DNA from 3 places in the Arthrobacter sp. KNU40 genome. Region 3 is predicted to be linked to each of the others. Evidence: riboswitches for the same ligand, from Rfam matches in the RefSeq annotation. Region 3 holds a riboswitch; each other region holds the start of a gene.
The links. A riboswitch is a leader RNA that binds a small molecule or an ion and turns the genes downstream of it on or off. The one in region 3 is predicted to bind glycine.
Positions count from the first base shown of each region.

Region 1: another riboswitch for glycine. It lies ahead of gcvP (aminomethyl-transferring glycine dehydrogenase); the one in region 3 lies ahead of cycA (D-serine/D-alanine/glycine transporter).
Region 2: another riboswitch for glycine. It lies ahead of lipA (lipoyl synthase); the one in region 3 lies ahead of cycA (D-serine/D-alanine/glycine transporter).

Region 1 covers NZ_CP195850.1:763,718-766,989, reverse strand. Annotated here, with positions in the region: gene gcvP (aminomethyl-transferring glycine dehydrogenase) at 1-1,976, opposite strand, end outside; glycine riboswitch at 2,029-2,136, opposite strand; glycine riboswitch at 2,138-2,235, opposite strand; gene ACSKT0_RS03695 (TetR/AcrR family transcriptional regulator) at 2,483-3,031, opposite strand; gene ACSKT0_RS03690 (MFS transporter) at 3,114-3,272, shown strand, end outside.
Region 2 covers NZ_CP195850.1:4,687,043-4,690,314, reverse strand. Annotated here, with positions in the region: gene ACSKT0_RS21810 (methylenetetrahydrofolate reductase) at 1-813, opposite strand; gene lipA (lipoyl synthase) at 830-1,855, opposite strand; glycine riboswitch at 1,905-2,008, opposite strand; glycine riboswitch at 2,010-2,108, opposite strand; gene ACSKT0_RS21800 (hypothetical protein) at 2,242-3,207, shown strand.
Region 3 covers NZ_CP195850.1:5,020,132-5,023,403, reverse strand. Annotated here, with positions in the region: gene ACSKT0_RS23420 (PucR family transcriptional regulator) at 1-82, shown strand, start outside; gene cycA (D-serine/D-alanine/glycine transporter) at 118-1,584, opposite strand; glycine riboswitch at 1,635-1,743, opposite strand; glycine riboswitch at 1,745-1,842, opposite strand; glycine riboswitch at 2,038-2,138, shown strand; glycine riboswitch at 2,139-2,238, shown strand; gene gcvP (aminomethyl-transferring glycine dehydrogenase) at 2,290-3,272, shown strand, end outside.

The sequences.
Region 1 (3,272 bases), 890 kb from region 3:
TCGGCGTCGTACACGCCGTGCGTGGACGGATAAGTGATCATGATGCAAGACAAAGCACGGCCGGTGGCGTCGATCTTGGCCTGCAGGTCCGCGTGGTCGATCGTGCCGTCGGCCGCGGTGGCCACCACGACCACTTTCATGCCGGCCAGCACTGCCGAGGCGGCGTTGGTGCCGTGGGCGGACGCCGGGATGAGGCAGACGTTGCGCTGGGCCTCGCCGCGGGAGTGGTGGTAGCCGCGGATGGCCAGCAGGCCCGCGAGTTCGCCCTGGGAACCGGCGTTGGGCTGGATGGAGACCTGGTCGTACCCGGTGATCTCCGTCAGGTCAGCTTCCAGATCTTCGATCAGTTCGCGCCAGCCCTCGGTCTGGGAATCCGGGGCGAAGGGGTGGATCGAGGCGAATTCCGGCCAGGAGATGGCTTCCATCTCGGCGGTGGCGTTCAGCTTCATGGTGCACGAACCCAGCGGGATCATGGTGCGGTCCAGCGCCAGGTCGCGGTCCGACAGCTTGCGGATATAGCGCAGCAGCTGGGTTTCAGAACGGTGCGTGTTGAACACCGGGTGCTGCAGGTAGTCCGAAGTTCGCTCGACAGCGGCCTCCAGCGCGAAGCCCTCGCCGTCACCGGACACCGTCGCGCCGAAGGCGGCGACGACACCAAAAGCATCAAGGACGCCGCCGACGATTTCCTTTGTTGTGGTCTCATCGACGGAGACGCCGACAGTGTCCGCGTCGATGCCGCGCAGGTTGATGCCCTTGGCCTCGGCGGCGGCGATGACCTTCCCGGCCTTGCCGGGGACGCGGACGGTGACGGTGTCGAAGAAGCTGCGGTGCAGGACCTCAAGGCCCGCGGCCTTCAAGGACGCTGCCAGGGTGCGGGCGTGGTTGTGGGCCGTCTCGGCGATCGCCTTCAGGCCATCGGGGCCGTGGTACACGGCGTACATCGAGGACACGATGGCCAACAGGGCCTGCGCGGTGCAGATGTTGGACGTCGCCTTCTCGCGGCGGATGTGCTGCTCGCGGGTCTGCAGGGCGAGGCGGTAGGCGGGAGTGCCGGCGTCGTCCTTGGAAACGCCCACCAAGCGGCCCGGCATCGAGCGCTCGAGGCCCTTCTGGACAGCCATGTACGCGGCGTGCGGGCCGCCAAAGAACAGCGGAACGCCAAAGCGCTGGGTGGAGCCGACGGCGATGTCGGCACCCTGCTCACCCGGAGGCGTGATCAGGGTGAGGGCGAGGAGGTCCGCGGCGACGGTGACGAGGGCGCCGCGTTCCTTGGCGGCGGCAATCACGGCGGAGTGGTCGAACACCCGGCCGGAAACGCCCGGCTGCTGCAGCACGATGCCGTTGATGTCGCCGTCGGGCAGGCCCTGGGACAGGTCCGCGATCTCCACCTCAAAGCCGAGCGCCTCGGCGCGGCCCTTCACGATGGCGATGGTCTGCGGGAGACAGTCGGCGTCGAGGACGGTCTTGCCGTCATGGGCCGTCTTGTTCTTGTTGGCGCGGCGCATCATGAGGACTGCTTCGGCAACCGCGGTGGCTTCATCCAGCAGTGAGGCGTTGGCGATAGGCAGGCCCACGAGGTCCTGGACCATGGTCTGGAAGTTCAGCAGGGCTTCGAGGCGGCCCTGGGAAATTTCCGGCTGGTACGGCGTGTAGGCCGTGTACCAGGCCGGGGATTCGAGGATGTTGCGGCGGATCACCGGCGGAGTGACGGTGTCGTAGTAGCCCTGGCCGATCATCTGCACGGCCGTCTTGTTCTTGGCCGCCAGCTTGCGAAGTTCAGCCAGGACTTCCACCTCGCTGAGGGCGTTCTGGAGCGTCAGCGCGACGTCCTGGCGGATGTCATTGGGAACCGCGGTGTCTACGAGCGAATCGACACTGTCGTAGCCAACAGACTTGAGCATGATGTCAATGTCGGCTTGGCGGCGGGTGCCGATATGCCGGTCAACGAACGTAGTGGAGGTTGAACTAACCGTCACGAAGGAACTCCATAAATAAGGCGGCGCAGGGTGCGCCACAGCTAATCGGGTTCCTCCCCGCTCTGTATTGGACCTGAGAGTTTCCGCGAAACCGTGCTTGTGGCACTGTTCCGCTTGCACCGTCGGTGAGCGCGCGTCAGCGCGCTGCTTTCCAGAGTTGCCTTGCCGCGGCGGTGCGTGGGCCTGAGAGATTCCTGGGGAGGATTTGCTCCTACGGCGCCTGCATCACATGCCTGCAGGACTCTCCCGCCGCAGATCAAAGGCGTATTCAGTTATGTGAATGAGATCGTGGTTGCCGGTGACGGCTGCCACAACTCCCAATTGTCCTACGGACTGCCCGCGTCCGCAAATGTGGTCACCGCCCCCGCCCGACTTCCCCAACTAACTCGCACTAGATGTCGTTTTGGAGCCTCTAAACGACAACAACTGCGGGGGCCCACGCCGCCAGGGTTCCCTGGCCGAGCTTGCGAGGCGAGGGTGGCGGTGGGGACAGTTGGGCCGCACCCTCAGTCACGGAGGCGTTCGACGGCGGCCAGCAGCGCACCGACGTCGGCGCTCCTCGCGCTGGCCTTGACTTCCGTATCACCGGCGCCGCCTTCAAGCATTGCGTTGAAGTAAAGTCCATCGCCCATGTACCGGACCGCTTTGGCCATCTCGGGCCCCACTTCCTCGGCGAGCACATCGAGCCATTGTTGCTGGATCCCGGCGAAACGCCTGCGGGTTTCTTCATGGGCTACTTCCGCGAGCCGCGTGGCGGCCACGAACACCCGGTCCAACGGAGTATCCGCCCACAGGGAAGACTTGATGAAGAACGCGGCCGCACCTTCGGGGGCTGCCTTCATTGCCTCGATATCCAGAGCAGCCAGCCCGTCCATGCGTTCGAGCAAGGAGCTGATCATGGCTTCCTTGTTGGGGAAATGGTAGAGCAGGCCGCCCTTGGAGACGCCTGCGCGCTTGGCGACGGCGTCCAGGGTCGCAGCCCGCTCCCCCACCTCGATCAGGAGGGCTTCAAAGGCATCCAGGACAGCGTCCCGGGCAATAGGTTTTCGCGGCATGGTGTCCATCATCCCTTAGTTCGATGCGGCAGTTCGATGAGTCAGATTGAAACTATACCGTCCAGACGGTACAGTTATCTCCATGTTCACGCCGTCCACAACCCAGCACCCCCGCACCCCTTCGATCCAATCCGCCCCGTGGCGCGATTGGGCTGCCCTGGCACTCCTGATGTTCCCCGTGCTGCTGGTGGCTGTGGACAATACGGCGCTGACATTCGCCCTGCCGCAAATCGCCCGGTCC
Region 2 (3,272 bases), 330 kb from region 3:
TCAGGCGGACGCAGGTTCGCTGGCTTCAGGATCGGGCAGGTCGTTTCGCTCCCAGGTGGGCATGTCCAGTCGGTTGAAACTGTAGAGATGTATTCCCGCGACGCCGTCCGGGTGCGCAGTGAGTTCGGAAACCAGGCCTTGCGGTGAGTACTTGTCTCCGCCGAGAAGCTTGCGGGCGAGGGTTCCTTTATTGCTGAGGAACTTCAGGGATGTCCCGACGCCGATCTGGGTTGCCAGGGCCAGCAGTTTGGTCCGGGGAACTGCCCCGGCAATCCCAGCCCATACGGGAAGCTCGACGCCTTCCCGGCGCAGGAGTGCTGAGTAGTCGAGGATCGTCGGGGTGGAGAAGCACATCTGCGTGACAACGTGCGTCGCCAGGTGTTGTTTGGCCAACAGTGCGTCCAGCAAGTCCAGCCCGCTCACGGAAGGATGCCCCTCGGGGTAACCGGCGATGCCCGCTGTGATGGTGCCACCGGTGTACTCGGCGATGTCCGCCAAGAGGGGAAGGCTCGATCGGTAGGGGCCGGCACCAAGAGGTCCGTCTCCACCGATGGCGAAGACCTCCGTGATCCCGACGGCCCCGCAGTCCCGGAGGATGCCGGAAAGCTGCGCCCTGTGCTCCAGCCCGCGCGCCGAGACGTGCGGAATCACGTTGTAGCCCAGGAGGCTGAGCTTGACGGAAGCCTCCATGGTCCGCGCGATGCCGTGATGGGGCAAGCAGGTGACTGTGAGCGTTGTGGAAAGCGGCACTGCGGCCTGGACTTTCTCAACGATTCCGTCTGAGGGAATGATTTCAATCCGGGTGGGGAACATGCTGGCTCCTTGCCGATCAGGCCGTCGCGTGGTGTGCGAGGAGGGTGCGGGCTTCCTGGCGGGTGGTGCCGGAGTCCTGGATGCCTTCGGCGATGTGGGCGAGGTGGGCAGGGATTTCGCGGCCTTTCTTGCGCATCGCGGTGGCCCAGAGGCGTCCGGCGCGGTAGGAGGAGCGGACCAGGGGGCCGGACATGACGCCGAGGAAGCCGATTTCCTCGGCTTCGGTGGCGAGGTCGACGAATTCCTGGGGTTTGACCCAGCGGTCCACGGGCAGGTGCCGTTCGGAGGGGCGCAGGTACTGGGTGATGGTGATCAGGTCGCACCCTGCGGCGTGCAGGTCGGTCATGACTTCGGAGATCTCTTCGCGGGTTTCGCCCATGCCCAGGATCAGGTTGGATTTGGTGACCATGCCGGCGGCCCGGCCCTGGGTGATGACGTCCAGGGAGCGGTCGTAGCGGAACGCGGGGCGGATGCGTTTGAAGATCCGGGGCACGGTTTCGACGTTGTGCGCGAAGACCTCGGGGGCGGAGTCGCAGATCGCTTGGATGTGTTCGGGTTTGCCGGAGAAGTCGGGGATGAGCAGTTCGACGCCGGTGCCGGGGTTCAGTTCGTGGATCTTGCGGACGGTTTCGGCGTAGAGCCAGACGCCTTCGTCTTCCAGGTCGTCGCGGGCGACGCCGGTGACGGTGGCGTAGCGCAGGGCCATGGCCTGGACGGAGCGGGCGACCTTGGTGGGTTCGAACATGTCCACGGGGGAGGGTTTGCCGGTGTCGATCTGGCAGAAGTCGCAGCGGCGGGTGCATTCGGAGCCGCCGATCAGGAAGGTCGCTTCCTTGTCTTCCCAGCACTCGAAGATGTTCGGGCAGCCGGCTTCCTCGCAGACGGTGTGCAGGCCTTCTTTTTTCACGAGGTTCTTCAGGCCCACGAATTCCGGGCCCATCTGGACCTTGGCCTTGATCCACTCGGGTTTGCGTTCGACCGGGACGGCTTTGTTGCGCTGTTCAACGCGCAGCAGCTTACGGCCTTCAGGTGCCAGGGTCATGAGGAACTCCATAATTCAGGTGGCGCGGACGCACCACGATGATTCGGTTCCTCCCCGCTCTGTATTGGACCTGAGAGTTTCCGCGTTGCCGCCTCGCGGCTGGACGCTTGCACCGTCGGTGAGTCCGGTTGCCCGGGCTGCTTTCCAGAGTTGCCTTGCCGCGGCGGTACATGGGCCTGAGAGATTCCTGGGGAGGATTTGCTCCTACGGCGCCTGCTGAAACGTACCGGCAGGGCTCTCCCGCCGCAGATCATAAGCGCGTGCCACCTTTCGGTGACACGTCTCACATGGTATCCGGTGCCTGTGCGGCACGCAAAGAGCTGAGTCATTGATTCCTGACGTTGGCTGATGTACCTTGGCGCCAAGGAATCCGACATCCTTGCCGGATGACCGTCGAAAAGGTCGACGCCATGGCAGGAACCTCAACAGCTCCCCTCCGCATTTCGATGCACAATTCGGGTCGAGCCGCACCGAAGGTCCTCGCCGCCCTGTCGGTGCTGGCAGTCTTGTTTTGCGGCATCAGTACCGCTTCCCCGGTTCTTGCGGCCACGCCCTGCTGGGACATCAGCGGTACTTGGACGACGGTCCAGGGCGGCTCCCGGACCTTAACGTTCACCTTCCAACAGAACGGCAACCAGGTGAGCGGCACTGCCGGCGACACCAGCCTCAGCGGGACCTTCACCGGAAACGTTACCGGCGACCACGTCGACGTGATCGTGGTGTGGAACGCCCAGCGCGCCAACGGCTCCACCCTCGAAGGCGAGTACGAGGCCACCATCTCGGCCGGGACGCTGACCGGGACGACCCACGACGTTGCCAATCCCTCCAGCCACGCCACATGGACCGCTACCGGTGGCCCGACCAAGGCCTGTGCCGGAGCCACCGCGACGCCCACCGGCTCGGTGACGCCCACCAGCGCGGCGACGCCAACCGGCTCGCCCACGTCGACCAGCTCGCCCGCCTCGACCAACTCGAATGAGGCCGCGGCGGAAGCGGCCATCCTCCAAGCCCTGGAGAGCACCGGGCACACTAGCGTGCCCGCTACGGAAGGTCTGAATACCAGCGGCGCCCAAGCGATTGAAGGCGCCTTCAGGGGGCTCTTCTCGAAGAACGACGACGTCGCCAATGCCCTGGTCTTCCAAGCCGGTCTGCTGGCGTCGTCGGACGGCTCGGATGGGAGGCCCAGGTTCCCGGGCGTCCGGGCATGCATGCCCATCATCCTGCGCATGGCTTACAACGGGGTTACCGGTCCGGATGCTGCTGCACGTGCATCAGCGCTGTTGGCGGGCCGTCGCCTGCTGCTCTACCTCCTGGGACGGGACTTCGCGGTCACCAAGGGGGCGGCGTCGTGACTCCGTGCCGGATCCTCGTCGTCCTCGTCGCTTTCACAGCAACGTCAGTGGCCCTCGCGGCCTGC
Region 3 (3,272 bases):
GACGGGGCTCGACATGACCGAAACATCCACGTTGGCCCAGCTTTGGTTTGCGCTCCAGATACATGAGGCCATGCATAAGTGAACCCCCACCCCGCAGAGGTGGTTGTCATTGTCCGCCTAGGCGCCCGCGCGGAGGGGCACGTCTGCGGCATCCTGGTCCGACTGGAGCTCGTCCTGGAACCTCGCGTAGCGGGCCAGGTGGGCTGGACGGCGGCGCAGGAAGAACCACGCGACACCGAGCATGATGAACCAGGCCGGCGTGACCAGCAGTGCCGTCAGCGTGTCCGACTGGGTGGTCAGCGTCCAGAGCACAAACGCGAAGAACGCGAAGACCACCCACACCATCACGATGCCGCCGGGCATCTTGAACGTGGACGCGATGTGCAGCTGCGGGCGACGACGACGGAATGCGATGTAGCTGGCCAGGATGATGGACCAGACGAAGACGAAGCAGACGGCCGACACGGTGGTGACCATGTCAAAGGCCTTGCCGACGTCCTGTCCCGCGTACATCAGGACGACGCCGGAGAGCAGCAGCACGCAGGAGAGGAACAGGGCGTTGCGGGGAACCTTCCGCCGGGACAGGCCGCTGAAAAGGGCCGGGGCGTCGCCCTCCTGGGCTAGGCCGTACACCATGCGCGAGGTCGAGTAGATGCCGGAGTTGGCCGAGGACATGGCCGAGCTCAGCACCACCAGGTTGACCACGGTGGCGGCTGCGCCGAGCCCAGCCAGGGAGAACATGGCGATGAATGGGCTGTGGCCGGCGGCGAACTGGGTCCAAGGAGTGACGGACATCAGGATGATGAGGGCGCCCACGTAGAACAGGAGCACTCGCACCGGGATGGAGTTGATCGCTCTGGGCAGGTTCTTCTCCGGGTCCTTGGCCTCTGCCGCAGTGGTGCCCACTAGCTCAATGCCCACGAATGCGAAGACCGCGATCTGGAAGCCGGCCACGAAGCCCATGAATTCGTGGGGGAAGAAGCCGCCGTGGCTCCAGAGGTTGGTGAGGCTTGCCGGTCCGGCCTCGGACTGGAACCCGCTGAAGATCATGAACAGCCCTACAACGATCAGTGCTGCAATCGCGATGATTTTGATGAGGGCGAACCAGAATTCTGTCTCGCCGAAGGCCTTCACCGTGGTCAGGTTCAGCAGCAGCAGGATCGCGATAGTGGCCAGGCCCGGGATCCACAGCGGGAGGCTCGGCCAGAGCTCCTTTGAGTAGCCCGCAATGGCAATGACGTCCGCGATGCCGGTGATCACCCAGCAGAACCAGTAGGTCCAGCCGGTGAAGAAACCTGCCCACGGACCCAGAAGGTCTGCGGCAAAGTCGCTGAAGGATTTGTAGTGCAGGTTGGACAGCAGCAGTTCGCTCATGGCGCGCATGACGAAGAACAGCATGAAGCCGATGATCATGTACACGAAGATCACGGACGGGCCGGCCGCGGAGATGGTCTTTCCGGAACCCATGAAGAGGCCTGTGCCGATGGCGCCGCCGATCGCAATCAGCTGGATGTGCCGGTTGCTGAGCTGCCGATCAAGATGGGGTGTTTCACTAGCTATGGCGGGCGGGTGATGAATCGTCATGAGGAACTCCATCGTTCAAGTGGCATTAGCGTGCCACGATGATTCGGGTTCCTCCCCGCTCTGTATTGGACCTGAGAGATTCCGCGGCCCCGTGCTTTCGCATGGTTCCGCTTTGCACCGTCGGTGAGCCCGGAGTTCCCGGGCTGCTTTCCAGAGTTGCCTTGCCGCGGCGGTACGGGGGCCTGAGAGTTTCCTGGGGAGGATTTGCTCCTACGGCGACTGCAGAATGTACCGGCAGGACTCTCCCGCCGCAGATCATCAGCGTATTCAGTTTGGGTGATGCCCGACTCAGTGTGGGATAGGTCACCAAGGAATGTCAACTCCGGCTATGCTTCGTGATCTCCTCGACTGATGATCCTCTGCCGACGGCTATTTCCGATACCTGATGTTGCCCCTGCGTTGACATTGTGTGTATGGTGTGAGCCGAATCACCCCAAATCTGAATATGCCTTTCGAACCGTGGCGGGAGAGTCCTCCCAGTCATCAACCGGGCAGGCGCCGTAGGAGCAAATCCTCCCCAGGAATCTCTCAGGCCCCCGTACCGCTGCGGCGAGGCAACTCTGGAAAGCAGCCAGGCTTCGGTCCGGCTCACCGACGGTGCAAGCAGGCAACCAAGCCTGCGGAATCTCTCAGGTCCGATACAGAGCGGGGAGGAACCCAAACCGAAGCCGTGCCATTGCGGTCGGCCCTACCTTGGAGTTCCTTTTGACTGTTCAATCAACCCCCACCGCTTTCGCAGACCGACACATCGGCGCACGACGGCAAATCGATGTTGGCATCATGCTCAAAGCTGTCGGCTACGACTCCGTTGACGGCCTGGTGGATGTCGCTGTCCCCGATTCCATCCGCCAGGATGTTGCACTTAGGCTGTCCAAGCACGGCACCGACGCCCTCAGCGAGGTGGAAGTCCTGGCTGAACTTCGCAAGCTGGCGGCCAAGAACAAGACGGCCGTGCAGATGATCGGCCAGGGCTATTACGACACCGTCACTCCGCCGGTGATCCGCCGCAACATCCTCGAATCCCCGGCCTGGTACACGGCCTACACGCCCTACCAGCCGGAAATCTCCCAGGGCCGCCTCGAAGCCCTGCTGAACTTCCAGACCATGGTCCAGGACCTCACGGCATTGCCGGTGGCCAACGCGTCCCTGCTGGACGAAGCCACCGCCGTCGCCGAGGCCGTATTGCTCATGCGGAGGGCCAACAAGTCCGCCTCTGCGGGCAAGACCGTCCTCGACGCCGAATGCCTCCCGCAGACCATCGCCATCGTGAAGGGCCGCGCCGAGGCGCTGGGCTTCGAGGTGGAGATCGCTGACCTGTCCCAGGGCCTGCCCGACGGCGACATCAACGGCATCGTGCTGCAGCAGCCGGGCGTTTCCGGCCGGGTGTTCGACCACTCCGCCGTGATTGCCGCCGCCAAGGAACGCGGCGCCCTCGTCACCGTGGCGGCGGACCTCCTCGCGCTCACCCTGATCACGCCTCCGGGTGAGCAGGGTGCCGACATCGCCGTCGGCTCCACCCAGCGCTTTGGCGTACCGCTGTTCTTCGGCGGCCCGCACGCCGCGTACATGGCTGTCCAGAAGGGCCTCGAGCGCTCGATGCCGGGCCGCTTGGTGGGCGTTTCCAAGGACGACGCCGGCACTCCCGCCTACCGCCTCGCCCTCCAGACCCGCGAGCAGCACATCCGCCG